4 regions of the Burkholderia sp. Tr-20390 genome follow, and region 1 is predicted to be linked to each of the others. Evidence: predicted binding sites of a transcription regulator. Region 1 holds the regulator's gene; each other region holds the start of a gene.
What was found. Region 1 encodes FNR, which switches genes on or off when oxygen is low (the NO sensors DNR and NnrR bind a similar motif). Its sites were predicted from a motif close to TTGATNNNNATCAA; they were not measured.
Positions count from the first base shown of each region.

Region 2: the regulator FNR is predicted to act here: its motif matches at 4,356-4,369, upstream of clpB (ATP-dependent chaperone ClpB).
Region 3: the regulator FNR is predicted to act here: its motif matches at 3,844-3,857, upstream of G3N98_RS27815 (TraR/DksA family transcriptional regulator).
Region 4: the regulator FNR is predicted to act here: its motif matches at 5,175-5,188, upstream of adhP (alcohol dehydrogenase AdhP).

Region 1 covers NZ_JAAGPC010000016.1:56,175-63,885, forward strand. Annotated here, with positions in the region: gene G3N98_RS07495 (DUF2235 domain-containing protein) at 1-839, shown strand, start outside; gene G3N98_RS07500 (LysE/ArgO family amino acid transporter) at 921-1,541, opposite strand; gene G3N98_RS07505 (LysR family transcriptional regulator ArgP) at 1,652-2,545, shown strand; gene fnr (fumarate/nitrate reduction transcriptional regulator Fnr) at 2,597-3,343, opposite strand; gene G3N98_RS07515 (universal stress protein) at 3,447-3,914, opposite strand; gene G3N98_RS07520 (DUF3005 domain-containing protein) at 4,502-4,912, opposite strand; gene G3N98_RS07525 (hypothetical protein) at 5,191-5,424, shown strand; gene epsC (serine O-acetyltransferase EpsC) at 5,562-6,482, shown strand; gene G3N98_RS07535 (SDR family oxidoreductase) at 6,528-7,331, opposite strand; gene folE (GTP cyclohydrolase I FolE) at 7,331-7,711, opposite strand, start outside.
Region 2 covers NZ_JAAGPC010000066.1:15,153-22,863, forward strand. Annotated here, with positions in the region: gene thrC (threonine synthase) at 1-638, shown strand, start outside; gene glp (gephyrin-like molybdotransferase Glp) at 881-2,128, shown strand; gene moaD (molybdopterin converting factor subunit 1) at 2,148-2,405, shown strand; gene G3N98_RS19375 (molybdenum cofactor biosynthesis protein MoaE) at 2,416-2,892, shown strand; gene G3N98_RS19380 (group III truncated hemoglobin) at 2,960-3,520, opposite strand; gene G3N98_RS19385 (Rrf2 family transcriptional regulator) at 3,769-4,284, shown strand; gene clpB (ATP-dependent chaperone ClpB) at 4,442-7,039, shown strand; gene G3N98_RS19395 (YidB family protein) at 7,143-7,580, opposite strand; gene G3N98_RS19400 (helix-hairpin-helix domain-containing protein) at 7,669-7,711, opposite strand, start outside.
Region 3 covers NZ_JAAGPC010000129.1:11,100-18,810, reverse strand. Annotated here, with positions in the region: gene G3N98_RS27830 (Crp/Fnr family transcriptional regulator) at 186-968, shown strand; gene G3N98_RS27825 (undecaprenyl-phosphate glucose phosphotransferase) at 1,001-2,386, shown strand; gene G3N98_RS27820 (glycosyltransferase family 1 protein) at 2,672-3,712, shown strand; gene G3N98_RS27815 (TraR/DksA family transcriptional regulator) at 4,025-4,417, shown strand; gene polX (DNA polymerase/3'-5' exonuclease PolX) at 4,571-6,340, shown strand; gene ald (alanine dehydrogenase) at 6,395-7,510, opposite strand.
Region 4 covers NZ_JAAGPC010000061.1:7,162-14,872, reverse strand. Annotated here, with positions in the region: gene G3N98_RS18370 (methyl-accepting chemotaxis protein) at 505-2,124, opposite strand; gene G3N98_RS18365 (TonB-dependent receptor) at 2,589-4,667, opposite strand; gene adhP (alcohol dehydrogenase AdhP) at 5,247-6,275, shown strand; gene G3N98_RS18355 (sialidase family protein) at 6,345-7,711, opposite strand, start outside.

The DNA.
Region 1 (7,711 bases):
ACTCGGACGTAGGCGGCGGTTACGAGCGCAATTACCAGGAAGGTCGAACCAACGAGCTGGCCAACGTCGCGCTGAACAATCTCTATATCGAGGCCTGGAAAGCCGGCGTCCCGTTCCGGTCACCGCAGGAGGTGATGGCGGACGCCGGGCAGCTGTTCGACATTTCCAAGGACCTTGAGGCTGCTTGGAATGTCTATATGGGCCAGGGAGGTGTCAAAAGCGCGGGCGTGGCACCGAACAGCGACAGGCTCGAGGCGCAGATCATCTGGCACATGAACCGCTATTACCAGTGGCGGGCCAGCAGAAGCCGACGGTTGAAGGACGGACGTCTGAAACCGCCGGGTGGCGTGGACGATCATATGGCCATTACCGATCGCGAGTGGGATTACGATACGGATTGCCTGCGTCATGCGAACGGTGGATATCTGACCGTATCTGTTTCGGAGCAGGAAAAAGCCATCGATGCGGCTGTTCGGGTCACGGGCAACTGGCTGGGGGGGATCGATCCGGCAGCGCGCGCGATCTTCGACAAGTTCTTCGATCACTACGTGCACGACTCGATTGCCGGTTTCAAGAAGCAGATGGAAGACGGATACGTTGGCCCTGCCGAGATGAGCCGCTGGACGGTCAACCGACAGTACTTCATGGGTAAGCGTGGCAACAGGTTTCTGTACTGGCGCTACGCCGGCGACAAGGCCGAGCATGCCGCTGCGCAATTGGCCAGGACCGATCCGGCCAAGCAGCAGGAGCCGACGGCGGCCAACGAGCCTCAGCTGGCCAGCAACCAGCCCGCGACGGCCGGTGGCAATACGCTGCCCGATGCGACGTCGACCGCCTGACGCCGCACGCGACACCGCTCGCAACAGCGAGCGGACAACCCGACGTCGCGGCGGATCGGATCTGCCGCGACCCTTCCCTCCTTACCGCAACTGCACCGCCGCGAGAAACAGCACCATGCTGCCGATTGCGCCATCCAGCACGCGCCACGCCATGGCCTTGCGGAACCACGGCGCCAGCAGCCGCGCACCGTAGCCGAGCCCGAGGAACCACACGACGCTGACCGCCATCGCGCCGATCGCGAACGCGAGCCGCGCGCCTTCCGGCTCGCGTGCGCCGGCCGTGCCGATCAGCAGGAACGTGTCGAGATACACGTGCGGGTTGAGCCACGTGAACGCGAGCGTCATCAGCACGATCGCGAGGCCGCTCTGCGGCGGCGGCGCGACCGCGTCGCCGCGCACGTCGAGCGTTTCGTGGCCGGGCTTGAACGCGCGGCGCAGCGCATTGATGCCGAACCACGCGAGATACGCGAGGCCGACGTACAGCACCGCGTGGACGAAGGTCGGATAGCGTTCGACGAGCGCCGACGCGCCGCCGACGCCCGCGCCGATCAGGATCATGTCGGACAGCGCGCACAGCAGCACGATCTTGCCGACGTGCGAGCGCATGATGCCCTGCCGCAGCACGAATGCGTTCTGCGCGCCGATGGTGACGATAAGTGAGCCGCAGAGCGCGGCGCCGTGGGAAAAAGCGAGCCAGTTCATGATGGGTGACAGCTGTGGAAGCAGTAGACGAATGAATCGGGTAGCGCTAGTCTGCGGTCAGCCTGAAAATAAGAGAAGCTAAATCACCTAATGCTGATTAAGGAAATCTAATGCTCGACTACGCGTTGCTCGATGCCCTCGCGGCCGTGATCCGGCACGGCTCGTTCGAGCGGGCGGCCAAGGAGCTGAACGTCACGGCGTCGGCCGTGTCGCAGCGCGTGAAACTGCTGGAGGAGCGGGTCGGCAGCGTGCTCGTCAAGCGCGGGCAGCCATGCGTCGCGACGACGTCGGGTGCGCTGCTGTGCCGGCATACCGAGCGCGTGCAACTGCTCGAGGCCGAGCTGGGCGGCCGGATGCCCGCATTGCCGGGCCAGATCGCGAGCACGTGGCCGACGTTGCGCGTGGCCGTCAACGACGACAGCGTCGCGACGTGGTTCATTGACGCGGTCGGGCCGTTCTGCACGGAGCGCGAAACGTTGCTCGACCTCGTGATCGACGACCAGGATTACACCGCGTCGCGCATTCGCGACGGCAGCGTGCAGGGCGCGGTGACCGCGCAGGCGGAGCCGATCCAGGGGTGCCGGTCGGAGCGGCTCGGGCGCATCCGCTACCGTGCGGTGTGCTCGCCGGCGTTTTACGAGCGCTACTTCGACGCGGGCATCACGCGCGATGCGCTGCGCCGCGCGCCGTGCGTGATGTTCAATCCGAAGGACGGGCTGCAGGCGCGTTTCATCCGGCGCGTGACGCGCGCGGATCTCGATCCGCCGCAGCACTGGATACCGCACGTCGCGGGCTACCTGCGTGCGTGCGAAACGGGATTGGGATGGGGGATGTGTCCGGACCGGATGGTCGACCGCCAACTGGCGGCGGGTGAACTGGTCGACATGTCGCGCGGGCGAACGATCGACATCGACCTTTACTGGCAGAGCTGGCGTTTGTCGATCGGCTGGCTCGACGATTTCAGCGCGGCGCTGAAGGCGCGCGCCGCGCTGTTTCTCGATTGACCGATCGCGTGACGCAGGCGGCGCGAGAGGTGCGCGCCGTGCGGCATCACATCAGACGTGATGCAAACCGTCGAAATCGACGATCTGGACGTGGCGGCCCTGCATTTCGATCAGGCCGCGCTTCTGGAATTTCGACAGCGTGCGACTGACCGTTTCGAGCGTCATGCCGAGGTAGCTGCCGATGTCTTCGCGCGTCATCCGCAGGTTGAATTCCGACGGCGAGTACCCGCGCTTCAGGTAGCGCGACGAGACGTCGAGCAGGAAAGCGGCGACGCGTTCTTCGGCATTCAGCGAACCGAGCAGCATCGTTTGCGACGTTTCGCGCACGATCTGTTCGCTCATCAGCTTGTGCATGCGCAACTGCATCGAACCGGCTTCCGAGCACAGCGTCTTGAGCGCGCTGTACGGAATCACGCAGACCGAGCTGTCTTCCAGCGCGACCGCGGTGCGCGGATGCGTGTCGTCGCAGATGCCGTCGAGGCCGAGCGCTTCGCCGGCGAGATGCAGGCCGGTGACCTGCTCGCGGCCGTCGTGGCGCGTCGCGACGGTTTTCAACGAGCCCGAGCGCACGGCGTACAGGTTGTCGAATGCGTCGCCTTCGCGGAACAGCGCTTCGCCGCGCTTGACGGGGCGCGCCGCGCAGATGACTGACTCGAGGCGACTGAGCGCTTCGGGCGCCAGGCCCTGCGGCATGCACAGGTGCCGCATGGCGCACGACGAGCAGTGCGCGGCCTGGCGAGGAGCCCAGCTACCAGCATGGGGCGTGGCGGCGGGACGTGTGGCGACGGGCGTCAGCATGATCGTTTACTCCGGCGTTGAATCGACGGAATCATTGTCCCACCGCAACTTGCCGCTGTCGGGTGACAAAACGTCGCGACTGCCCGCGCATGCCGAACGCTGCTCACGCAACTGTTTCGTCGACGTTGGCGGCCGCCGGAATCAGCAGCACGGGCAGCGTCGCGTGGCGCACGCACTGCTCGGCGATGCTGCCGAGCACGAGACGGCGGAACCCGCGGCGGCCGTGCGTGCCGAGTACGATGAGATCGGCATCGAACGCTTTCGCGCCCTCGAGGATCAGCGACGACACGTCGTTGAGCGACGTCGCTTCGCCCAGCTTCGTCTCGCCCTTTACGCCCGCTGCCTGCATCAGCGCGGTGAAATCCTTCGCGAGTGCGTTGCCCTGCGCGACGAGCTGATCGCGCAGCACGGACGGATCGTAGCCGGGCACGTTGTAGTAGATCGCGGCGTTCTCGACGACGTAGAACGGTTGCAGCTCGGCGCCGTGCGATTTCGCGAGCGCCAGCGCGGCATCGAACGCATGGCGGGACGTGTCGCTGCCGTCGACGGCAACCAGAATACGCTTGTACATAGTGTCTCCGAGTGGCGGGTTGAAACGAAGTCGGCCGGATGGCCGATCGGGCTGGGCAATGCGCAATGCTGCGAGGCAGAGTAAACCAACGGCAGGGACTTTGCAGTGAGGTGCCGGTCGTGCCGCGCGGCGGCGCCGCTTCCGTTTCCGCGGCGCACGGCCAGGCACCTACGTATGCTGTGACACGCGACACGTGTCGTGCGACGTGGTGGCACGTGTTGTCTGCATGGTCGGCGGGAAGACATGCGCGCGCGTCGGTGTCACGTGTGGCGCACGCACACGCCTTGCCGCGCACGCCGATCGCATCGACACGGCACGACGATCACGCGGATGCATCGCCCGCATCGCCATTCAATCGCAACTGCGCCGTTTCGACATGACCTCGATCAACGCATGTGCGTCGGTGCAATTCACGGTGTGCATGACGCCGCCCGCGCTGCTGCGCGGAATCATTCGTTCGAGCATCGTGCATCGCGCGATGTCCGGTGCACGATCGGCGCACGGCAGTGGCGTACGCCGATCCCAGCCGTCGGCTAGTTGGCCGATACCGGTTCGCAAACGAACGATCGATTCAAACGCCGCGCCGGCTATCTCGGCACGGGCGTCAGCTCGAAGACGCGCTCCGGCCGACGCTGGTGGCCGGGCCAGTACGTGCTGCCGTACATCCGGTGGACGGGGCCGAACAGCGCGTCGCTCAGGGGCGGCGGCGCGTCGAAGCCCTTCTCGATCACCATGTAGCCGGCACGCAGCGCGAACGCCGGATGATTGCCGCCGGGGCGGCTGTCGAAACCGGCGAAGCCGTCGCCGGCTTCCGGCATCGCATTGACCAGCGACGCGTTGCTGCGCGTGATTTCGTCGGGCGAGATCGGCCCGCCGCCGGCAAGGCGCGCCGCCTCGCGGTTCTTGCCGTCGGTGTCGACCGTGCTGTCGTGCGTGTCGTCGTTGTCGAGCTCGATGCTGCGCGGACGCGAGCGATTGGTTTGACCGGATGATTCCATCGCGGCTCTCCTCGCGGCGAAGCGTTCCGGATCGAAGCAAATCCCGTTCCGGGCGTGACGGGAAAAGGCGCGCGGGCGATCGCCGCGGTCGCGCGACGCGCACTGATTTGTCATGATTTATTTCAGCTAGAAGACCCGTTTTCTACAGAGTATGATTCTTTTCCTGCGAAGCGGCGACAGGGGATTCAGTCGCGCCGCCTCTGCCCGCGCCGGGGGGCCGCAGCACCCTTAAAGACGGGTAGTGAACAACAAAGCAAGGGACTAGAGGTGGCGGATTCATGCAAGCGACTACTGCCTTCACGCACCGCGGTTATCTGTTGAACTGCGCGCCCGCGCGCGCCAGTGACGGTTCGTTCAAACCCTACGTCGTGATCTCCCGATCGAGCGACGGGGAACTCGTTGCGAACCGATTTTTCCCGATCGAGCTCCAGTTCAATGACGAAGGCGACGCGATCGCGCACGCGCGCGACTGGGCCGTGCGATGGATCGACGCGAGCAGCATCACGATCTGACGCCGTCGCGACCCAGTGCCATCGGCCGTCCGGCCGATCCCCGGCGTGCCGCTCCCGGACGGAAAACGCGGTAATCTTGCGGAACCCGTCACTTTATTAGCGGCCGTGCGATCGAGCGCGGCCGCCTGCATTGGCATATGTCGACATCACCCGCCCGTCAGTGGGGCCTTGAAGAAATCGTTGCCGGCTTGCGCGAGTCGCGCGAGGAACTCCATCGCACGCGCCATCCGCGCGGCATTCGCGAACTGCCGTCGCGCGATGCAATCTGCAAGATTGTGACCGGCCTGCGCGCGTCGATGTTTCCGACGCACTACGGCGCACCGGATCTGACCGACGAAAGCGTCGACTTCTACGTCGGCCACACGCTCGAAAGCACGCTGCGCATTCTGTCCGAACAGATCCGCCGTGCGCTGCCGTTCCTGCCCGAGCATGCCGATACGCCGTTCGCGGAGCTCGACGAACGCGCGTTCGAAATTGCGCGCGAATTCGGCCGGCAGTTGCCGGCGGTCCGCGCGCTGCTCGTCAGCGATATCCAGGCGGCCTATGCGGGCGATCCGGCCGCGCAGCACATCACCGAGATCCTGCTGTGCTACCCCGGCGTGCTGGCGATGATGCATCACCGGCTCGCGCATGCGCTGCACCAGCTGGGCGTGCCGCTGCTGGCGCGATTCATCAATGAAATTGCCCACTCGGCGACCGGCATCGACATCCACCCGGGCGCGCAGATCGGCCCGAGCTTCTTCATCGACCACGGCACGGGCGTCGTGATCGGCGAGACGGCGATCATCGGCGAGCGCGTGCGCGTGTACCAGGCCGTCACGCTCGGCGCGAAGAGCTTCCCCGCCGATGGCGAAGGCGCGCTGGTCAAGGGCAATGCGCGGCACCCGATCGTCGAGGACGACGTGGTGATCTACGCGGGTGCGACGATTCTCGGCCGTGTGACGATCGGGCGGGGCTCGGTGATCGGCGGCAACGTGTGGCTCACGCACAGCGTGCCGCCCGGCACGAGCGTCGCGCAGGGCAAGGTTCGAGAAGGCGGGAGCGCCGACAAGCCGTAACGCGGCGCGCGGCCGACGGCTGCCGGCCGTCGACGCGCGCACCGGTCAGTGCTTGCGGTCGGGCGCGCGGTGCTTGTACAGCACGTCCTGGTCGACGCGGATCAGGTTCTGCCCCGCATCGACGACGAAATCCACGCCGTTGTACGCGTTGCCCGTCAGCATCAGGATCGCGCTCGCGACGTCGTCGGGGCCCGCGATACGCGCGAGCGGCGTCGATGCGCGGCTCGCGTGCTCGAAGTCGGCCTGCGTCTGGTCGTCGCTCGGCAGCATCAGCCCGGGGAACACCGCATTCACGCGCAGCACCGGCGCGGACGACAGCGCGAGCATCTGCGTGAGGTTACCGAGCGCGGCCTTCGCGACCGTATAGCTGAAATGGTCGCGGTGAAAGTTTTCCTTGATCTTCTGGTCGACCACATTCACGACGACACCCTGCGCGCCGGCCGCGCGGGCCCGTTCGTAGAACGCGCGCGTGAGCAGGATCGGCGCGCGGCAGTTGACGGCCCACGCCTGGTCGAATGCCGCGAGGTCGAAGCTCGGGAAATGGTCCTGCCAGAACACCGACGCGTTGTTGACGAGCACGTCGAGGCGCCCGAAGCGTGCATACACCTGGTCGATCAGCGCGGTGATCTGCGCGGCATCCGACAGGTCGGCCTGCAGCGCGACCGAATCGTGTCCGCGCTCGGCGATCGCACGGGCCGCCGCCTGCGCGGCATCGGCCGAACGGTCGTAATGCACCGCGGTGCGATAGCCGTGCGCGGCGAAATACTCGGCGAACGCGCGCCCGGCCCGGCGCGCGGCGCCGGTCACGAGCACGACGGGCGCGTGCGCCGCTTGCTTCGTCTGCTCCATTACGTATTCGTCAGATTCACGGAAGAAGGATTCGCGACGATCGACAGGAATTCGCGCCGCGTCGACGGATCGGTGCGGAATGAGCCGAGCATGCGCGACGTGACCATCTCGACGCCCGGCTTGTGCACGCCGCGCGTCGAGATGCACTGGTGCGCGGCCTCGAGGATCACGCCGACGCCCTTCGGCTGCAGCACGTCGAACAGCGTGTCGGCGATCTGCACGGTCATCTTTTCCTGGATCTGCAGGCGCTTCGCGAACGCGTCGACGAGGCGCGCGAGCTTCGAGATGCCGACCACGCGGTGGTTCGGCAGATACGCGACGTGCGCGCGGCCGATGATCGGCACCATGTGGTGCTCGCAGTAGCTCTCGAAGCGGATGTC
Region 2 (7,711 bases), on a different contig from region 1:
TCGGTAATGTCTGCGCAGGCCACATCGCGCGGATGATGGGGTTGCCGATCGCGAAGCTCGTGGTCGCGACCAACGAGAACGACGTGCTCGACGAGTTCTTCCGCACGGGCGCGTATCGCGTGCGCAGCGCCGAGAACACCTATCACACGAGCAGCCCGAGCATGGACATCTCGAAGGCGTCGAACTTCGAGCGCTTCGTGTTCGACCTGCTCGGCCGCGATCCGGCGCGCGTGATGCAGCTGTTCCGCGACGTCGAGGAGAAGGGCGGCTTCGATCTCGCGGCGAGCGGCGATTTCTCGCGCGTCGCCGAGTTCGGTTTCGTGTCGGGCCGCAGCAGCCACGCGGATCGCATCGCGACGATCCGCGACGTGTTCTCGCGCTATGACACGATGATCGACACGCATACGGCCGACGGCGTGAAAGTCGCGCGCGAGCATCTCGACGCGGGCGTGCCGATGGTCGTGCTCGAGACGGCGCAGCCGATCAAGTTCGGCGAGACGATTCGCGAAGCACTCGATCGCGAAGCCGAGCGGCCGGCCGCATTCGACGGTCTCGAGGCGCTGCCGCAGCGTTTCGAGGTCGTGAAGGCCGACGCGCAGCAGGTGAAGGACTTCATCGCCGCCCATACGGGCGCATGACGCACGGCCGGGCCTGCGGGCCCGGTTGAGCGGGACGGCCGGAACGCCGATTCGTCGAACGGATCGGGGTTCCGGCCGTTTCGTTTGACGGTGCCGCGCGGCTATCGACGCGCTACACCGAAACAAGTGTCAGACCGGCGTGCTCGCGCGAATCACAGTTTCCGCATGTCGGCCATATCGCGCGCCCGCGCGACGGCGTCGCTACAATGACGTATTGAATCCAACGATCCCCGATTCCATCGATGTCGAACCCGAATCCCGCGGCGCCGCGCGCGCCGATGCTGTCGACCGCCGAGGCACTCGCCGCGCTGCTCGATGCCGCGAAGCCGTTGCCCGGCGCCGAAACCGTCGCCACGCTCGACGCGCTCGGCCGCGTGCTGACGGCCGACGTGAGCTCGCCGCTCGACGTGCCGCCGATGCATACGAGCGCGATGGACGGCTATGCGGTGCGCGTCGCCGACCTGCTGCATGGCGAGCGGCGCTTGCCGGTGTCGCAGCGCATTCCGGCCGGTCATCCGGCCGCGCCGCTTGCTGCCGGCACGGCCGCGCGGATCTTCACCGGCGCGACGGTGCCGCCCGGCGCCGACGCCGTCGTGATGCAGGAACAGACGTCGGCCGACGGCGATGCAGTCGAGATCCTGCACACGCCGAAGGCCGGTGAATGGATCACCGCGCAGGGCGCGGATATCCGGCAGGGCTCGGTGATCCTGCCCGCCGGCACGCGGCTCACGCCGCAGGCGCTCGGCCTGGCCGCGTCGGTCGGCTGCGCGCAATTGCCGGTTGCGCGGCGGATTCGCGTCGCGGTGTTCTTCACCGGCGACGAACTGACGATGCCGGGCGAGCCGCTGAAGCCCGGCGCGATCTACAATTCGAACCGCTTCACGCTGCGCGGGCTGCTGGAGCGGCTCGGCTGCCACGTGACCGACTACGGGATCGTGCCCGATTCGCTCGCCGCGACGCGCGACACGCTGCGCGAGGCTGCACGCGATCACGACGTGATCCTGACGAGCGGCGGCGTGTCGGTTGGCGACGAGGATCACGTGAAGCCGGCCGTCGAGGCCGAAGGGCGGCTCGCGCTGTGGCAGATCGCGATGAAGCCCGGCAAGCCGCTTGCGTACGGCGCGGTGCGCCGCGGCGACGATCGCCCTGACGCGCACTTCATCGGACTGCCCGGCAACCCGGTATCGAGCTTCGTCACGTTCCTGCTGTTCGTGCGGCCGTTCCTGCTGCGCCTGTCCGGCGTGCGCGATGTCGCGCCGCGCGCGCTGTCGCTGCGTGCCGACTTTTCGCAAAACAAGGGCGACCGGCGCAACGAATTCCTGCGTGCGCGCGTCAACGCGGCCGGCGGCCTCGACCTGTTCCCGAACCAGAGCTCGGCGGTGCTGACGTCGACGGTGTGGGGCGATGGCCTGATCGACAATCCGCCGCAGCACGCGATCAGCGCCGGCGAGACCGTGCGTTTCATTCCGTTTTCCGAACTGCTGTCGTAACGCGACGGCTTCCCGAACCATGAAGATTCAACTGAAATTTTTTGCAAGCGTGCGCGAGGCACTGGGTGTCGCCGACGAGCAGGCCGACGTGCCGGACAGCGTCACGACCGTGGGCGACGTGCGCGCGTGGCTGCGCGTGCGCGGCGGTGCGTGGGCCGAGACACTCTCGGAAGGGCGCGCACTGCGCATGGCGTGCAATCACGAAATGACCGATCCCGACACGCGGCTCACCGAAGGCTGCGAAGTCGCGTTCTTTCCGCCGGTGACGGGCGGGTGAGGCGCCGGCGATGGCAACGGTACGAATCCAGACCGACGACTTCGACCTGAACGCCGAGGTCGCGGCGTTGCGTGCGCGCAACCCGAAGATCGGCGCGGTCGCGTGCTTCGTCGGCACGGTGCGCGACCTGAACGAAGGCGATTCGGTGGCCGCGATGGAGCTCGAGCACTATCCGGGGATGACCGAGAAGGCGCTCGAGAAGATTGCCGCCGAGGCCGGCCGGCGCTGGCCGGGCATCGACGTCGCGATCGTGCATCGTGTCGGCCGGCTCCTGCCGCTCGACCAGATCGTAATGGTCGCAACGGTGGCGTCGCACCGCGGCGATGCGTTCGCGTCGTGCGAGTTCGTGATGGACTACCTGAAGACCGAAGCGCCGTTCTGGAAGAAGGAAACGACGCCGGATGGCGAGCGCTGGGTCGATGCGCGCAGCACCGACGATGCCGCGCTCGCGCGCTGGGGCATCGAATCGGGGAACACACGGCGCTGAGCGTGGCGCCAGGGTAATGCGGCGCTATGCCGCATGCGCGCCAAGCGTCGCGCGTGACGGCTGCCCGTTACGCGTCCGGATCGCCGCTGCGCCCGATGATCTTCATCGGAAACGGCTCACCGCGGGCACGCGACGGCAACGCGTGCGGATCGTCGCCTGCATCGCGACGGCGCGGCGCGATCGCGTCGAGCAGCGCCTGCTGCTCGGGCGGAATCGGGTAGTCCCAGCCGAACCGGCTCAACTGGAGGCTCTGCGCGATCCGCAGCGCCGGCTCCATGAAGCGGATCGCCGCGGGCGGCGCGTAGCGCGCCTCGACGGTCTTCAGGAACAGCGACAGCCAGCGGCTGAAATGGGCCGGCTCGATCCCGTCGAGCGGCTGGTGCGCCTGCTGCACGTTGCCGCGATAGCCCTTGGTGCCGAGCACGAGGCTCGACCAGAACGTGACCATCTTCGGCAGGTGGTCGTCCCAGCGGCCGGCCAGCTTCGCGTCGAACACGGGCCCGAGCAGCGGATCGGCGCGCACGCGGTCGTAGAACGCGTAGACGAGATCGCGGATGTTCGCTTCGGTCGGCTCGGTGTCGCGTGGGCGGGCCGGTGCGGTTTCGGGCGAGGCGGGCAGGACGGTCATGGCAAAAGGGCCGGCAGAAATAGGCAACGACAGGGGCGGCGCGGGCATCGAGTAGGACACCGGCCGAATTTTGACGCAAAATAGCGTCCAACACCCCTGAAAAACGTGTAAGTGTCACGCATCTTATTGCGCGCGCGCCATCCCGGCAACCCGGGGCCGCGGAGCAGGGCCGTCAGCCGGCCTCGTGCGCATCCCGGTCGGCCCGGCTCACGTCATCGGGGCACGATCGATTTTTTCCGTATTCGCCCATGAGACTCACCGACTACACCGACTATTCGCTGCGCGTGATGCTGTACCTTGCCGTGCGCGGCGAGGGGCTCGCTACGATCCAGGAGATCTCGGACGCCTACGGCATCTCGAAGAACCATCTGATGAAAGTCGTGCAGCAGCTCGGCGAGCTGGGGTGGGTCGACACCGTCCGCGGTCGCAATGGCGGGCTGCGGCTGTTCCCGGAATCGTTGCAACTGACCGTCGGCGAGGTCGTGCGTGCGACCGAGAGCGATTTCGCGCTGGTCGGCTGCTTTTCGGCCGAGGGCGAATCGCGCGGCTGCGTGATCGAGCCGCATTGCCGGCTGAAGGGCGTGCTGGCGGCCGCGCGCGATGCATTTTTCGCCGAACTCGACCGTCACACGCTCGGCGAACTGATCGAGCCCGCTTCGCCGCTCGCCGCGTTGCTCGGCATCCACCCGGTCGTGCGCCTGCGCGCCGAGCCTTTGCCGGAAGACGCACCAGCGTCCGTCGAGCCGCCGTCGACGGCCGGCTGATACGCGCTCGCCGCGCGTCTCGATCCGGCCGTGGCCCGTGCCGGGGCCGCTTCAAGGATATCCATCGATTTTTGCGCTGAATCAACCCGAATTTCGCTTGAAAGCCGCATAACCATCCTCATCTTGGTGGTAATCGAAAATTGGAGGTCTCGACTAAATGAGAATCGACAAGCTCACCACCAAGTTCCAGGAAGCACTCGCGGACGCGCAAAGCCTCGCGGCAGGCCGCGACAATCAATACATCGAACCCGTTCACGTTCTCGCGGCGCTGGTCGCGCAGCAGGACGGTTCCGCCCGCTCGCTGATGTCGCGCGCGGGCGTTCACATTCAGGCGCTGCAAGGCGCGCTGAACGAGGCCATCTCGCGCCTGCCGCAAGTGACGGGCACGGGCGGCGACATCCAGATCGGCCGTGAACTGGCCGGGCTGCTGAACCAGGCCGACAAGGAAGCGCAGAAGCTCAACGACACGTTCATCGCGAGCGAGATGTTCCTGCTCGCCGTGTCCGACGACAAGGGCGATGCCGGCAAGCTCGCCCGCCAGCACGGCCTCACGCGCAAGGCGCTCGAAGCCGCGATCGCCGCGGTGCGCGGCGGCTCGCAGGTGCACAGCCAGGACGCGGAAAGCCAGCGCGAGGCGCTGAAGAAATACACGGTCGACCTGACCGAGCGCGCCCGTGCGGGCAAGCTCGATCCGGTGATCGGCCGCGACGACGAAATCCGCCGTTCGATCCAGATCCTGCAGCGCCGCACCAAGAACAACCCGGTGCTGATCGGCGAGCCGGGCGTCGGCAAGACGGCGATCGTCGAAGGGCTCGCGCAGCGGATCGTCAACGGCGAAGTGCCCGAGACGCTGAAGGGCAAGCGCGTGCTGTCGCTCGACATGGCCGCACTGCTCGCCGGCGCGAAATATCGCGGCGAATTCGAGGAGCGCCTGAAGGCGGTGCTCAACGACATCGCGAAGGACGAAGGCCAGACAATCGTCTTCATCGACGAAATCCACACGATGGTCGGCGCGGGCAAGGCCGAAGGCGCGATGGATGCGGGCAACATGCTGAAGCCGGCGCTGTCGCGCGGCGAGCTGCACTGCATCGGCGCGACCACGCTCGACGAATACCGCAAGTACATCGAGAAGGATGCCGCGCTCGAGCGCCGCTTCCAGAAGGTGCTCGTCGACGAGCCGAGCGTCGAGGCGACGATCGCGATCCTGCGCGGGCTGCAGGAGAAGTACGAACTGCACCACGGTGTGGACATCACCGACCCGGCGATCGTCGCCGCGGCCGAGCTGTCGCACCGCTACATCACCGACCGTTTCCTGCCGGACAAGGCCATCGACCTGATCGACGAAGCGGCTTCGAAGATCAAGATGGAAATCGATTCGAAGCCCGAAGAGATGGACAAGCTCGACCGCCGCCTGATCCAGCTGAAGATCGAACGCGAAGCCGTGAAGAAGGAGCAGGACGAAGCGTCGCAGAAGCGCCTGCAGCTGATCGAGGAAGAGATCGAGCGTCTCGGCCGCGAATATGCGGACCTCGAGGAAATCTGGACCGCCGAGAAGGCCGCGGTGCAGGGCAGCGCGCAGCTGAAGGAAGAGATCGAGAAGGTGCGGGCGGACATCGCGCGGCTGCAGCGTGACGGCAAGCTGGAGAAGGTTGCCGAGCTGCAGTACGGCAAGCTGCCGCAGCTCGAGGCGCAGCTGAAGCAGGTCACGCAGGCCGAAGAGCAGGAGCAGCACAACCCGACGCGGCCGCGCCTGTTGCGCACGCAGGTTGGCGCCGAGGAAATCGCGGAAGTCGTGTCGCGTTCGACCGGGATTCCGGTGTCGCGGATGATGCAGGGCGAACGCGAGAAGCTGCTGCACATCGAGGAAAAGCTGCACGAGCGCGTGGTCGGCCAGGACGAGGCGATCAGCGCGGTGGCCGACGCGATCCGTCGTTCGCGCGCCGGTCTCGCCGATCCGAACCGTCCGTACGGCTCGTTCCTGTTCCTCGGCCCGACCGGTGTCGGCAAGACCGAGCTGTGCAAGGCGCTGGCATCGTTCCTGTTCGACTCGGAAGAGCACCTGATCCGCATCGACATGAGCGAGTTCATGGAGAAGCACAGCGTCGCGCGGTTGATCGGCGCGCCGCCGGGCTATGTCGGCTACGAGGAAGGCGGCTACCTGACGGAAGCCGTGCGCCGCAAGCCGTACAGCGTGATCCTGCTCGACGAGATCGAGAAGGCGCATCCGGACGTGTTCAACGTGCTGCTGCAGGTGCTCGACGACGGCCGCATGACGGACGGGCAGGGACGCACGGTCGACTTCAAGAACACGGTGATCGTGATGACGTCGAACCTCGGCTCGCAGGTCATCCAGGCGATGACGGGTGCGCCGCAGGAAGAGATCAAGGACGCCGTGTGGCTCGAGGTGAAGCAGCATTTCCGCCCCGAGTTCCTGAACCGGATCGACGACGTCGTCGTGTTCCATGCGCTCGACCGCAGCAACATCGAGTCGATCGCGAAGATCCAGCTCGCACGCCTGCACGACCGGCTCGCGAAGCTCGACATGGCGCTCGACGTGTCGCCGGCGGCGCTCGAACAGATCGCGAAGGTCGGCTACGACCCGGTGTTCGGTGCGCGGCCGCTGAAGCGCGCGATCCAGCAGGAGATCGAGAACCCGGTCGCGAAGCTCATCCTCGCGGGCCGCTTCGGTCCGAAGGACGTGATCCCGGTCGACGTCAACGACGGCCAGTTCGTGTTCGACCGCGTCGTTCACTGATCGCAGGCCTTCGGCCGCCGCCCGGTTCGCGCCGGGCGCGCATAAACAAACACCCCGCCTCGGCGGGGTGTTTGTTTATGGCGCGTCGCAACGACGCAGCGCGTCAGCCCTGCTTGTTGCCGCCGAACATGCCGGCGATCTGCGACAGCGAGCCGAGCACATTCGACGGGTCGACCTGTGCCTGGCCATCGGCCGGCACTGCACCGTCCGGCGTCGCATGGTTGACGACGTGCGGCAGCACCTGCGCGAGGACGGTCGAGGCCATCGACGGATCGACACCGAACTTGCTCGCGAGCGCACCGATCGCGTCCGAGCCGAGCACGTTCTGCAGTGTGTCCGGCGAGATCGGCTGGTTCTGGCCGGTGCCGACCCACGAGCCGATGATGTCGCCGGCGCCGCCGGCCTTGAACTTCTCGATCAGGCCATTCAGGCCGCCCGGCTGGTTGTTGATGAATTCGAGCGCGGTCGTGATCAGCGCGCTTTGCGAGTTGCCGCCGGCCTGGCCGCCGAGCAGACCGCCAACGATGTCGAGGAGACCCATGGTTCTTCACCTTTACCGATAAGGGCGCCACGCCGTGGGCGCCCGTTGAACGAATGCCGCGCGCACGCCGTCGCGCGCGCGGCGCACATCAGGCGCCCGACGCCGCGGCGGCGGAGGCTGCCTTGTCCTTC
Region 3 (7,711 bases), on a different contig from region 1:
CGTAAATCGCTTATTCGGGCTGGCGTGTCGAAACGGGACGGCCGACTCGATCCGGCGGCGATAAGCCGATGGTCGGTCGGAATCAGGGTTGTGGGCCGCAACCACGATGAGTCCGGGCACGCATCGCGATAACGAGTTCCGTGCACGCGGCTGCAGGCGGCGCGGACGATAAAAGGGATACAGACATGCTTCATCTTCACTCGAGCTACTCGGCGAACGCCATCCTCGATGCCCTCCCCGAGGACAGCATCCGCACCATCGCACCGCATCTCGAACTGGTCAGGATCAAGGCCGGGATGCTCGACCGCGTCGGCGAACCGATGCGCCACGTGCATTTCCCGACGACGTCGATGATGTCGGTGCAGCACTTGATGGAGGACGGTGCGATGGTCGAGGTGGCGCAGGTCGGCCGCGAAGGCGTGGTCGGGCTGGCGACGATGGTCGGCGGCGCCGCGGCGTCGCTCCGGGTCGAGGTCCGTATCGGCGGGATGGCCTATCGCGTGCCGAGCTGCGTGATGCGCGCCGAATTCGAGCGCTCGCCGGAAACCTACCGGCTGCTGCTCAACTACTGCCAGGCCGCGATGGCGCAGATCTCGCGCAGCGCGCTGTGCAACCGGCATCACTCGGTCAGCGAGCAGCTCAGCCGCTGGCTGCTGCTTGCGCATGACCGCATCGACGGCGACGAACTGGCCGTCACGCAGCAGACGATCGCGAACATGCTCGGCGTGCGGCGCGAAGGCGTGACGGAAGCGGCGGGCAACCTGCAGGAAGCCGGGCTGATCCGGCAGCGCCGCGGCCGCATCACGGTGCTCGACCGCGACGGCCTCGAACATCACGCGTGTGAATGCTACAACCTGATTCGCGCGGACTATCGCAGGCTGCTCGGCACGCGCGGGACGGCGAGGCCGACACCGGTTCGGCACCGCATGCCGGACGCGCATCGCGGGTTCCCGGCACATGGTGCGTGACGATGCTATCGAAGTCCGGTGGGACGAATTCGATGCGGCGTTCTGTGATCGCAGTTACCGACGCCGTGCTCGTGCTGGCAGGCGCGCTTGCCGCGCAGGCGGCATCGGGCCTTGCGTGGCGCGCGCTGTCCGACGCGCAGCGCGGCGCGATCGCGCTGCTGTGCGTGCTGACCGTGGCCTTGCTGCCGCGCTACCTGCGCACCGTGCGCGGCAGCATGGCGCCGCAAGGCGGCACGCATGCACTGACGCAGACGGTGGTGGCGCTCGTCTGCGCGAGCGTGCTGACGGTGACTGCCGCGATGTGGATCATGAATCGCGGCGGCACGATCACGACGCACTGGATCGTGCGCACGGTGCTGGCCGGCGATGCCGCGTTGCTGCTCGGCCGTGCCGCGCTGCTGGCGCTCGCGCTGACGCGTGACGACCCGCGCGCGCGGCAGCGGCGCGTCGCGGTGGTGGGCGCAACGGCGTACGGGCGTGTCGCGGTCGAGCGGATGCAGCTGGCGCCACAGGGGCCTTTCGTGGCGGCGTGTGTATTCGACGACGACGCCCAGGCTGCCTCAGGCGGCATCGGCGGCGTGCCGGTGATCGACGACTGGAACGCGTTGCGCGACCTGATTCGAAGCGGCGAGATCGACGAGGTCTGGCTCACGCTGCCGATGTCGCACGAGTGGCGGATCCAGCGCATCGTCCGCGAGTTGCGCGACGAGTTCGTGGAGCTGCGGCTGTTGCCCGACGTGCGGCAGATGGCGGTGGTCGATCGCTCGGCGACCGACGTGCTCGGCATGCCGGCCATCAACCTCGCGACCACGCCACGCTCGGCGCCGGAGCTGTGGGCGAAGTTCGCGTTCGACCGGCTGTTCGCATTCGGCGTGCTGATTCCGTTGCTGCCGCTGCTGTCGGTGCTGGCGATCGCGGTCAAGCTGTCGTCGCCGGGGCCCGTGCTGTTCAGGCAGCGCCGCAAGGGTGTCGACGGCCGGGAGTTCGACATACTCAAGTTCCGGACCATGCGCGTGCATCGTGTCCAACCGGGCGTCGTGCGCCAGGCGTCGCGCAACGATTCGCGGATCACGCGCGTCGGCGCGTTCCTGCGGCGTACGTCGCTCGACGAACTGCCGCAGTTCTTCAACGTGCTGTTCGGGCAGATGTCGGTCGTCGGCCCACGCCCCCATGCGATCGAGCACGACGACCTCTACCGGCAACTGATCGACTGCTACATGTACCGCTACCGCGTACGGCCCGGCATCACCGGTTGGGCGCAGGTGAACGGCTATCGCGGCGAGACGCGCAAGGTCGAGGCGATGGAAGCGCGCGTGAAATTCGATCTGTTCTACATGCAGAACTGGAGCTTCTGGTTCGACATGAAGATCATCCTGTTGACGGTCGTGCGCGGCTTCATCGGACGCAACGCATTCTAAGGATCGCGAATCATCTGGGAAGCAGCGCGTTGTGCGATCGAACGTACCGACCGGCGCGCGGATGACGGACACACTGACGGCACAGCAGCATCCCGCGTAACGGGGTGTCCGGCGGCGCGAAGGCGCGCCGCAGCCATCGGAATGGTCACGATCATGTCAACGTCGATTCGAGAGCGAAGCGCACCGGTATTGCAGGAAGCGCGCGCGGAGCGGGGCACCGGCACGGCCGCGTATACCGCGCGGGCGTGCCGGCTCGCAATCAACGGGAAATTCACCGCGCAGCGCATGACGGGCGTTCAGCGCGTGGCATACGAGCTGACGGCCGAACTCGCGCGGATCGCGAGCGCCGACGAGGCACCGTCGCTCGTCGTGCCGTCCGATCACGATCCGGCGGCCATGCCGGCCGGTGCGCGATCGCAGACGTCCGGGCGCCGGCACGGCACGCTGTGGGAACAATGGACGCTGCCGCGCACGACGCGCGGCCGGACCTTGCTGAGCCTTTGCAACATTGGCCCGCTGGTCAAGCGCGATCAACTGCTGATGATTCATGACGCGGCGATTTTCGATCTGCCGGCCGGCTATTCGATGGCATTCCGCCTCTGGTACCGCTTCGCGTTCGCGATCATGAAGCGACGTGCGCGCCATATCGTGACGGTCTCGCATTTTTCGCGGGCGCGGCTGGCCGCTCGGCTTGGCGTGCCGCCTGCACGCCTGTCGGTCGTGCCGGGGGCGGTCGATCATATCGACCGCATCGATGCCGATCCCGGCGTGCTGTCCCGCCTGAATCTCGAGACGGACCGCTACGTGCTGTTCGTCGGGTCGCTCGCGCCCGGCAAGAATCTCGTGCGCGCACTGGCCGCGGTGGCGCTGATGCGCGAGTCGCACCCGACGTTGCGCTTCGTGATCGCGGGGGGCGCCAACGCGAAGGTCTTCGGCGCGCGGGCGGCGGGCCTGCGCGAAGACGATCCGTACGTCACATGGGCCGGTTACGTGACCGACGGCGAGCTGAAGGCGCTGTACGAGCACGCGGGCTGCTTCGTGTTTCCGTCGCTCTACGAAGGATTCGGGTTGCCGCCGCTCGAGGCGATGCGGTGCGGCTGCCCGGTCATCGTGTCGCACGAAGGGGCGCTTCCGGAAGTCTGCGGCGGTGCAGCGCTGTTTTGCGACGCATATTCACCGCCGGATATCGCCGCGGCGATCGCCCGCGTGATGGACGATCCCGAACTGCGGGCACGGCTGCGCACGCTGGGTCGCGAGCACGCACACCGGTACAGCTGGCAGCGCTCGGCGCGCACGTTGCTCGACATCGTCCGTGCCGATGCTTGACGTGCGATGACGCAACGTTGCGCGCTGGGTGGGCGATCCCGGCGGCGTCTGCGACAGGCGCATTCGACGCTGTCGCGATTTCGCGTCCGTCCCCAGTTCCGGCGCGCGTAGGGCGAGTGCTGCAGTGCACGCTGATTCCGGTCAACACACGCGTGTTCAATGGGTTTATCCTGCGTCGAATGCGTTCGGCACGTCATGCTGCCGCGCGCCCATCCGGACACGGTGGCAGGCGGTGACGCCGGCCCGCCGCGCACCGGCGCGACACCGCGCGCCGCCATGCTCCGCGCGGAACCCGGAACAGGAGAGACGGCCATGTCGCTCGACCCACAACAACGGCAGACGCTGAAACAGCGGCTGAACGAGAGCGAGCAGACGTTGCGTGCGGAGATCCGCGCGAGCGAAGACCAGCGCGCGTCGGAGTCTTACGCGGACCTCGCCGGCGCGGCGCCGGACGAGGGCGACGAGGCCAATGCGGATCTGTTCGTCGACGTCGATCATGCGTTGATCGGCATGAAACTGACCGAGCTGCGCGCGATCGGCCGCGCCCAGCAGCGGATGCGCGACGGCAGCTACGGCGAGTGCATCGACTGCGACGGCTCGGTCGGCTACGAGCGCCTGCTGGCGCGCCCGGCCGCCGAACGCTGCACGCATTGCCAGTCGATCTACGAGCGGCACTACGCCACGACGCCGCGCGCCTCCCTCTGACGCTGTCATCGTCGCCATCACGGCGCTGCACGCGCGGCGCGGCCGGCGTACGATGATGAACGGGCGCCCGGCGGCGTCAGCATGCGGCGCCGGGCGGGCAGACGCCGTCGCGCACGCGCGGCGCCATCCACGTGGAAGGGAGCCACGCCGATCATGCCGATCCACAATGCCGAGTGTGCGGCCGTGTTCGCCGAGATCGCCGACATGCTCGAGATCCAGGGCGCCAATCCGTTCCGGGTGCGTGCCTATCGCAACGCAGCACGGACGATTGCCGACTACGGGCGCGATATCCCGACGATGATCGCGAACGGCGACGATCTCGGGAAGATTCCGTCGATCGGGCCCGATCTCGCGTCGAAGCTGCGCGAGATTGCCGCGACCGGCACCTGCGAACTGCAGCAAACGCTGCGTCACGCGTTGCCGGGCGCGATCGTCGAGCTGCTCGACGTGCCGGGGCTCGGCGCGAAGCGTGTGAAGGCGCTCCATGACGCACTGCACGTCGACTCGCTCGAGCAGCTTCGCGCGGAAGCGAAGAGCGGGCACGTGCGCGAGTTGCCGGGCTTCGGCGCGAAAACCGAAGCGCATCTGCTCGAAGCGATCGACGACCGGCTGAAGCGTGAACCTCAACGCTTCCTGCTGCCGGATGCGGTGCACGCGCTGCAGCCGCTGCTCGAACGCCTGCGCGCGATCGCGGGCGTCGGCAACGCCGTGCCGGCCGGCAGCTTTCGCCGCCGCCGCGAGACGGTCGGCGATCTCGACATCCTCGTCACCGCACGTGATCCGGTGGCCGTCGCCGACGCGTTCGTCGGCCATGGCGAGGTCGCGCGCGTGCTCGCGCATGGCAAGACGAAGTCGAGCGTCGTGCTCGCCAGCGGGTTGCAGGTCGACCTGCGGGTCGTCGATGCCGATGCGTTCGGCGCGGCGCTCGTCTATTTCACCGGATCGAAAGCGCACAACATCGCGTTGCGCAGGATCGCGCAGGCCGGCGGGCTGAAGATCAACGAGTACGGCGTGTTTCGCGGCGACGAACGGATTGCCGGCGCGACCGAGGCGTCGGTCTATGCGGCGATCGGGTTGCACGACGTGCCGCCCGAGTTGCGCGAGGATCGCGGCGAGATCGACGCCGCGCGCGCGGGCACGCTGCCGGCACTGGTCGAGCGCAAGCACGTACGCGGCGACCTGCACGCGCATACCGACGCGTCGGCCGGCCGCGACAGCCTGCGTGCGATGGCCGATGCGGCACGCGCACGCGGGTTCGCGTACCTGGCCATCACCGACCGGGCGCCGCATGCCGGCGGCAGCCGCAGCGACTTCGACTGGCTTGCCCGGCAGCTCGACGAGATCGATCGTCTCAACGCGTCGTTCGACGATCTCGTGCTGCTCAAGGGCGTGGAGGCCGGCATTCGCGACGATGGCAGCCTCGACGTGCCCGATGCGATGCTCGGCCGGCTCGATCTCGTGGTCGGCGCGGTACGCGACGGCTTCGAGCTGTCGCGCGACGCACAGACCGCGCGCATGCTGCGCGCGATGGACCATCCGCATTTCACGATTCTCGCGCACCCGACGGGCCGCGTGCTCGGCGAGCGCGACGCATGCGAACTCGATGTGCCGCGCGTGATCGCGCACGCCGCGGCGCGCGGTTGCTTCGCCGAACTCGATGCGCAGCCGCGGCGGCTCGACCTGCCGGATGTCTGGTGCCGCGAGGCCGCGAAGGCCGGCGTGCCGGTGGCGATCGGCTCGGATGCGTGCAGTGCGGACGAACTCGACAATCTGGCGTACGGCGTCGATCAGGCGCGACGGGGCTGGCTCACGCGGCCCGACGTGCTGAACACGCGCACGCTCGCGCAATTGAGGCCGCTGCTTGCACGCACGATGGGAGCGGGCGGCGCGTCGAAGCGCGGCGGCGGCGCGAAGGGCGCGTGAACGCAGCCGGCGGCGCGTGCCGTCAGCGGCTGGCCGGTCATGAATGCGGTCACGTCATGCCAGTAGGCCGGCCGCCGGCACATAGGGCAGGCCGAGCGCGAGTGCGACGGCTTCGTACGTGATGTGTCCGTCGCATACGTTCAGGCCCGCGCGCAGATGCGGATCGTCGGTCATCGCCTGCTTCCAGCCCTTGTCGGCGAGCGCGAGCGCATGGGTGAGGGTCGCGTTGTTCAGCGCGAAGGTCGACGTGCGCGCGACTGCGCCGGGCATGTTCGCGACGCAGTAGTGCACGACGCCGTCGACGACGAAGGTCGGGTCCGCGTGCGTCGTCGCATGCGAGGTCTCGAAGCAGCCGCCCTGGTCGATCGCGACGTCGACGACGACCGCTCCCGTGCGCATCGTCGCGATCATGTCGCGCGTGACGAGCCGCGGCGCCGATGCGCCCGGCACGAGCACGGCGCCGATCACGACGTCGGCATCGCGCACGGCTTCGTCGATCGTGTGTGCATTCGAGCAGACGGTCGCGATCCGGTTGGCGAAGACGAGGTCGAGCTGGCGCAGCCGGTTCACGTTGGTGTCGAGCACGGTGACGCGCGCGCCGAGGCCGACCGCCATCTGCAGTGCGCCGGTGCCCACCACGCCCGCGCCGAGCACGACGACGTGCGCGGCCGGCACGCCGGGCACCCCGGCCATCAGCAGGCCACGCCCGCCGCGCGGGCTTTCGAGGTGGGTCGCCGCGACCTGGATCGACATGCGCCCGGCCACCTCGCTCATCGGCGCGAGCAGCGGCAGGCCGCCACCGGGGCCCGTCACGGTTTCGTACGCGATGCAGACGGCGCCGGACTTCACGAGCGCGGCCGCCTGGTCGGGATCGGGTGCGAGATGCAGGTACGTGTAGAGGATCTGGCCGCGCCGCAGCATCGCGCATTCCGCCGGCTGCGGCTCCTTGACCTTGATGATCATGTCGGCGCGCGCGAAGACTTCGTCGGCGCCGTCGCAGAGCGCTGCGCCCGCGGCCGTGTAGTCGTTGTCGAGCAGGCCGATCGCCGTGCCCGCGCCGCGCTGCACCAATACGTGATGGCCGTGCCGCGTCAGTTCGCGCGCGCCGGCCGGCGTGAGGCCCACGCGATATTCGTGGTTCTTGATCTCTTTCGGCACACCGATCAGCATGAGTCGCCTCCATGGCCTTCGTTATCGTTGTCGTGCAGGTGCGCCATGCGGCAAACGATGCACGTGCGGCCGATCGCGCGAAGGCGTATCGGCGCAGTACTGGAATATCAGGGTAGTGGTGCGCGGAGGGAAGTCAAGCGGCCGGACCGCGTGCGCCGGCGTGCGCACTGCATCGCAACATGCGCTGGCGCGGGTGGCGGG
Region 4 (7,711 bases), on a different contig from region 1:
ACTCGTCATTCGGCTGTTTTAAAAGTCTGCATCGGCGAGCGACGCGCGGGCGAATGCAGCGTGATCTCCATGTCGCCGGTGTGGCAACGTGAGAGACATGGGCGGGATCAAAACTTGCGCAGCGCTGCCGATTCAGCGTGCGCCGCGTGATGCGCAAGCGCGCACGTCACGCGCGATCGAGCGTGACGATGTGCATTTCATGACGTGCGCACGCGGCCCGCGCCGGTCGGTGGAAGCAACCGGCGATGCCGCGGCTGCGACGTCGCGCGAGCGGCACCGAGCGACGCTTAGGCGTGCCGCGCACGCGCGACGCGAATCGGCGCAGCGCGACGTCGTGCAGGCGAACCGGCCGCGCCGGATGGCGACGATACGCAGCTGCACCGCGTGCCGCGTGCGGCCGCACATCGCGCGGTGCGCGCAAGCGTGACGCAGGCGGATCGGCGCAACAGCGGGCGCATCGTCGTCTCCTTGCGGTATCGGTTACGCGGTTGCGAGGTTACGAGGTTACGCAGTGGCCGGTTGCCAGTGATGCACGGCGGGCGCTTGCGCGTACTCGCCCAGCGACGCCACGTGCGTGCCGGACGGCATCCGGAACGCGGCAACCGTTTCGGACAGCTCGCGGCCTTGCGCCTCGAGCGACTTCGATGCGGCCGCGGCCTGCTCGACGAGCGCCGCGTTCTGCTGGGTCGTCTCGTCCATCTGCGTGATCGTCAGGTTCACCTGGTCGATGCCGCGGCTCTGCTCGGCCGACGCGGCCGCGATCTCGCCCATGATGTCCGTCACGCGCGCGACGGCCTGCGTGACGTCCGACATCGTCTTGCCGGCTTCGCCCGCGAGTTCGGAACCGTCGCGGATCGTCTGCACCGACGCGGAGATCAGTTCCTTGATCTCCTTCGCCGCCGTCGATGAGCGTTGCGCGAGGCTGCGCACTTCACTGGCGACCACCGCGAAGCCGCGTCCCTGTTCGCCCGCACGCGCGGCTTCGACGGCTGCGTTCAGCGCAAGGATGTTGGTCTGGAACGCGATGCCTTCGATGATGCCCGTGATGTCCGCGATCTTCGACGAGCTTTGGCCGATCTCCGTCATCGTGTCGACCACGCGGCCGACCACCGCGCTGCCGCGCTGCGCGACGTCTGACGCGTTCGCGGCGAGCGAGCTGGCCTGTTGCGCGTTCTCCGCGTTCAGGCGCACCGTCGACGTGAATTCCTCCATCGTCGCGGCGGTTTCCTGCAGCGACGCGGCCTGTTCCTCGGTGCGCTGGCTCAGGTCGAGGTTGCCCGATGCGATCTCGCTGACCGCATGCGCGATGCTGTTCGACGAATCGCGCACGCGGCCGACGATGCCGATCAGCCGCTCGTTCATCGTTCGCAGCGCGTCGAGCAGGTCGCGCGTCTCGTCGTTGCCGCTCACGTTGATGCGGCTGCCGAGATCGCCGTTCGCGACCGTGCGCGCGACGTCAACGGCCGAGCCGATCGGCACCGTGATCTTGCGCGTCAGCCACAGGCCGCCGCATGCCGCGACCGCGACCGCGATCAGGCAGATGCCGGCCAGCAGGTTGCGTTCCATCGCATAGCGATCCGCGAATTGCTGCGCGATCGCGAGCTCGCGTTCATGCGTATAGGTTGCGTATGCATCGGTTGCGCGCACCAGTTGCGCGAGCAGTGGCCGGCAGTTGCCGTCGATGTCGGCGGTCGCCTCGTCTTTCTTGCCGGCCTGCGCGAGCCCGACGATGCGCAGGGCGACGGGCCCGTAGCTGCCTTCGATGCGCACGATGTCGGCCACCAGTTCGCGCGCGCGATCGGAGGTGTCCGTCGCGTTCGCCATCAGGTCCTTGAGCTTCGCGAGGTGATCCTGCACGTCCTTGTGCGCCTGGTTCACCTCGGCCAGTTCGAGCTCGACGTCGGACGGTTTGGTCACGAGCACGAGGTTGCGCGCGGCGATCGCGCGCCGGTCGACCGCGGTGCGGATTTGCGCGGAAACGGTCGCCCGCGCATTGATGCCGTTCATGTAGCGGGAAAATTCGGCGTTCGTATCGGATAGCGCCTTGAGTGCCATGCCCGACACGATCACGACGACCGCGGCGAGCAGGCCGAAGCCGCCAAGGAGTTTTGTTTTGATGCTCATTCTGGCGATTTTCACAGTGTGCCTCTGTGCGTGTGGTTGACGAATTGAATTTATTGTTCGACCAGATACGGGCTCGTGCCGGCATTAACGGGTATTCGGGATGATTCTTTACCCTTCGAAAACCCTTATATTAGTTTTTTTAGCGCTGGAATCGTTGCCAGATGGGCGCTTCTGATTTTGATCAAAAATCGGCGGAGTGCCCGTAATTAAAAGGTTTATACGTGGAATTCGAAACCGGTTTTCATGGGTGAAACAAAAACTATGGTTTTGCTAATAATTGTCTGATGAATTTGTTTCGATTTATGGATGAATATCGGAATTGGGTTTCGACTTAATTGGGGAGGGAACTGGTGCGCGTCGTCGGCGAATGCCGCGCGACTGGCGGTCATTGCGGATCAACGGAAACTCGCGCCGCAGGGGCGCCGGAGAGAGGCCCGCGGCGGGCGCCGCGGACCATGAGAGGGTCAGAACGTGGTGCGCAACCCGGCCATCACGCTGCGGCCGCCTTGCGGCGCGAAGCCGCGCACGACCGAGGTCGAATAGCGGATTTCCTGGTTCGTCAGGTTGTCGCCGCGCAGGTACGCGAGCCAGTGCGTCGGGCCGACACGGAACTTGTAGGTGAGCATCACGCCGAGCGACGTGTAGCCGTCCGTCGAGAAATCGTTGTCGGGCACGCGATGCTGCGACCACGCGTGCGTGACTTGCGCACGCGCGCCGAACGGGCCGTAACCGTAGTCGGCCGCGAGCGTCGCGCGCAGCGGCGCGATGCGCGGCAGCGGCTGGCCCGTGTCGACGTTGCGCGCATGCGTGTAGTCGGCGGTCAGCTCCAGGTCGACCGTATGGCCGCGCCGCGCGAACGCGCGCCACTTGCCGTCCAGCTCGATGCCGTAGAACTCGGCGCGCACGCCGCGGTAGATCGCTTCGTTGAGCGCGCCGTCGGCGCCGGGCGCGACGGGCTCGTCGTCGCCGTTCACCACGCGGCCCGTGTTGTACTCGGTCAGGTAGTTCGAGAAGCGGTTGTAGAACACGCCGACGCTGCCACGGTTCGGCCCGCTCGCATAGCGCAGCGACAGGTCGGTCGACACGGCCTTTTCCTTCGACGCGTTCGGGTTGCCGATCAGGAACTGGCCGGTCGCATCGTGCGGGCCGTTCGAATACAGCTCATAGAAGGTCGGCGCGCGTTCGGTGTATGCGACGTTGGCCGCCACCGACCACACGGGCGTCAGCGAGAACAGGGCGCCGGCCGACAGGCTGCCCGCGTTGAATTCGCGCGGCTGCGCCCCCGCGAATTTCTCGACGCCGGCCGGATCGGGATCGACCTTCACGTGTTCGAAGCGGCCGCCGAGGCTCAGCTTCAGCGCCGGGACGACCTGCCATTCCTCGAGGCCGAACAGCGCGACGCTGTTGGTGCGCGTGGACGGCACGAGCAATTCGTCGCCGAGCGCGGAGAACGTGTTCTGGCCGAACTGCACGCCGATCGCACCTTCGAACGGGCCGATCTTGCGATGCGTTGCCTCGATGCGCGCCTCGTAGCCGCGATTGCGGAAGGTGGTCGCGGTTTCGCCGTTGTCGACTTCCTTGTGACGGTAGTCGGTGTACGCGAAGTCGAATTTCAGCTTCGTGAACGGCCCGCTCAGGTTGCGCACCTCGGACGCGAGCGCGAGGCGCTCCTGGCGCATCCGCAGCCGCACGTCGCTTTCCGCGACGGAGCCGTAGTTCGATTCGTAGCCGCTGTAGGACAGGCCCGCGAAGCCGTCCGCCCACGTGTACGACGCGCCCACCGCGCCGCCGTGCACGCGGCCGTCGCTGTTCGGTACGTTGCCGTACGGCTGCGGCGCGTCGGGGCCGTCGATCGCGCGTTGTGCGCTGCTGCGCGCGTAGCCGGGAATCCGCAGCTTGCTCGTCTCGCGGTCGAACGCATCGACGTGGAACGCGAAGCGGCCGTTGCCGCCTTCGACCTGCGCGGCGCCCGCGCGCACCGAGTTCGCGCCGCCGTAGCGCGCGTCGAGCGCGCCCGTCACGCCCTGGATCGCTTCGCGCGGAATCCGGTTGTCGATCGTGTTGACGACGCCGCCCACCGCATTGCCGCCGTACAGCAGCGCGGCCGGGCCGCGCACGATCTCGACGCGTTCGATCGACAGCGGGTCCTGCGGCACCGCATGGTCGTACGACAGCGACGACGCGTCGTACGCCGCGACGCCGTTCTGCAGCAGCCGGATCCGGTCGCCATCCATCCCGCGGATGATCGGGCGGCCGACCATCGGCCCGTAGGTGGTGGTCGACACGCCGGGCAGCCCGTTCAGCGTTTCGCCGAGCGAATCGGCCTGGCGGCGCGTCAGCGCATCGCCGGAAAGCTGGGCGGTCGGTGCGATCAGTTCGTTGTCGCCGAGCGGGTTCGCGGTCACGAAGATCGGGGCGAGCGTGGTGGTCGGCGGCGTGCCGGACCCGGCGGGCGGCTCGGTCTGCGCGTGCGCGACGGCGGCGAACAGCATCAGCGAAAGGGACGAGAGCGGGCGAAGCGGTAGACGAGGGAGGTCGCGCATGGTCGGTGAATCGGTTGGAATCGGATCGGATAACGAGCGATGCAGGTCACGGCTGGATACGATATATTGTTGCGTCAGCGACGCGCAGTGACCCGTTGGAACATGGCTCGGCGAGGCTCGGCCGCCCACAGTAGAACGGCGTCAGGCGAACGAGCACGCGAAATGATATGTTATATCATCTCAAAATCCAAGCCGGATGGCGGGATCCTGTCGGGTTTCTGTCGGACGGGGGAAATGGCGGCGGGAGCGGAAATCGTCTGCGCGGTGTTCGGAACGCTCGCCTGAACCGGACGATGCGATGCGCGCGCCGACGCGTTGCCGATACGCCGGCCAGGTGCGTGTTGCCCGCGTTCGGTGTCCGTCGAAGCGGTCCGCCCGAAGCAGCCCTGCGCTGATCGATGCAGCGGGAGCGGACCTCGCTCCTGAGTCGGGAGCCAGCGCGATTCCGCGTCGCGCGACGGTGCGACGTCTTGTAGCGGTGGCCATCGCCGTGCATTGCCCCGCGTGTTGATGCGTATCAACGTCGTTCGATTCCGAAACCGGATACTGGATCGCTCATTGACCAGGCAGGAGCGACCCATGACCCAAACCATGAAAGCGGCCGTCGTGCACGCATTCGGCGAACCGCTGCGCATCGAGGAAGTGCCCGTGCCGACGCCGGGGCCCGGCCAGATCCTCGTCAACATCAAGGCATCGGGCGTGTGCCATACCGACCTGCACGCAGCCGATGGTGACTGGCCGGTCAAGCCGACGTTGCCGTTCATTCCGGGGCATGAAGGCGTGGGCATCGTCGCGGCGGTCGGTGCGGGCGTCACGCACGTGCGCGAGGGGGATCGCGTGGGCGTGCCGTGGCTCTACACGGCCTGCGGCCATTGCGAGTACTGCCACACGGGCTGGGAAACGCTGTGCCACGGCCAGCAGAACACCGGCTATTCGGTGAACGGCAGCTACGCGGAATACGTGCTGGCCGATCCCGACTACGTCGGCCATTTGCCCGCGCAGGTTGCGTTCGACGAGATCGCGCCGATCCTGTGCGCGGGTGTCACCGTCTACAAGGGCATTCGCGTCACCGAGACGCGCCCGGGCCAGTGGCTCGCGATCTCCGGCATCGGCGGCCTCGGGCACGTGGCCGTGCAGTATGCGCGTGCGATGGGCCTGCACGTCGCGGCCATCGACATTTCACCCGACAAGCTCGCGCTGGCGCGGCAGCTCGGCGCGGAACTGACGATCGACGCGTCGATCGACGATCCGGCCAAGGTGATCCAGAAGGAGATCGGCGGTGCGCACGGCGTGCTCGTCACGGCCGTGTCGCGCAGCGCGTTCGCGCAGGCGCTCGGGATGGTGCGGCGCGGCGGCACGGTGGCGCTCAACGGCTTGCCGCCCGGCGATTTCCCGTTGCCGATCTTCTCGACCGTGCTGAACGGCATCACCGTGCGCGGGTCGATCGTCGGCACGCGGCGCGACCTGCAGGAATCGCTCGACTTCGCGGCCGATGGCCTGGTGCGCGCGCATATCCATCGCGACCGGCTCGGCAACATCAACGACGTGTTCGCGAAGCTGCGCGAAGGCAAGGTCGACGGGCGCATCGTGCTGACCGACATGCATTGATGCCGTAAATACGCCCACGCCGCCGCGCGACGCATCGCGTCGTGCGGCTGCGTGGCGGTCATGCCAGCGTCATGGTGCGAAGAACACGTCGGTGCGGTTCGTCAGGTTGCCCGCGTTGGTCTGGACGAAGAACGGATGGAACGACGACGACGGAAGCACGTCGAGCCCCTGGTAGTCGCCGATGAAGAACCCTTCGGCATTGGGTGCGAGCTTCATGTCGAACGGGCCGCCGACGCGCCGCTCGTCGGTGAACGTGGTGCCGCCGTCATGCGAGATCTTGCGCCAGAAGCCGGTCGGCAGCGTCGTGGTGTTGCCGGCCTGCAGGTCGCGGAAGTCGTAGTACGTGACCATCACGGCCCCCGTGTTGTCGACGCGCACCGACGGATTGAACGCGGGGCGCCCGGTCGGCGTGTTCAACTGTTGGGGTGCGCTCCAGGTCGCGCCGCCGTCCTTCGACGTCGATACCGCAATCTCGTCGTACGTGCCGCCGTTGAAGCGGCTGTCCTGCCACACGACGTACAGCTGCCCCGACGCGGGATCGATCGCGGGTTCCGGAATGATGTCGCCGGTGCGCACCGGTTCGCCGGTCACCGGATCCGTGACGCCGACCGTCTGCAGGCCGGCGATCACCTGCGGTTTCGTCCACGTTGCGCCGTCGTCGGTCGACTTGATGAACGCGACCTTGCCGGCCGCCTTGCTGAACGGTGGCTGGATCAGGTCGAAGAAATCGTAGAGCGTGCCGTTCCTCGGATCGACCACGATCTGGTTGCCGATCGTCTGCTGGCGTGAAGGCACGTTGACGATCACTTTCGGGGCGCTCCACGTCTTGCCGCCGTCGGTCGTCTTCGAGAACAGCGTCGGGCCGCGGAATGCCTTCGTGTGCAGGTTCGCGTACGGGTTGCCGTTCGGCAGCTCGAGGCGGTCCCATACCGCATACGCCGTGCCGGCCTTCACCGGGTTCGCGGTGACCGATTCCTTGTCGTTGAAGAACTGCGTCGTCGGCTCGTCGTTCGCGATCAGCACGGCCGGGCTGCTCCACGTCTGCCCGCCGTCGGACGAAACCGACGCGGCAACCGCATTGCTGTTGTTCGACTGGTTGAACGAAATCGACACCGAGTACGCGGTGCCGTCCGGCCCGAACGAGACCCACGGATCGGACGCGCGCTCGTACTTGAGCCCGCCCGGCGCGCATGCGCTGAACGGCTGCGGCGTGCGTGCCCAGGTCGCGCCGCCGTCGAACGTGTAGCCGGCGACGAGCCCGTGGGCGCCGCCGTTCGACCAGCGGTCCTGCTGCCACACGCCGATCATGTTCATCGGGTTGGCAGGGTTGACCGATAGCCACGGCTCGACTTCGGCGTTCACGTAGTTGGTGCCGGGGCCGCCGATGGTGCAGGCGGCGAACGGGCTCGGGCCGGACACGACGACGGGATCGGCGT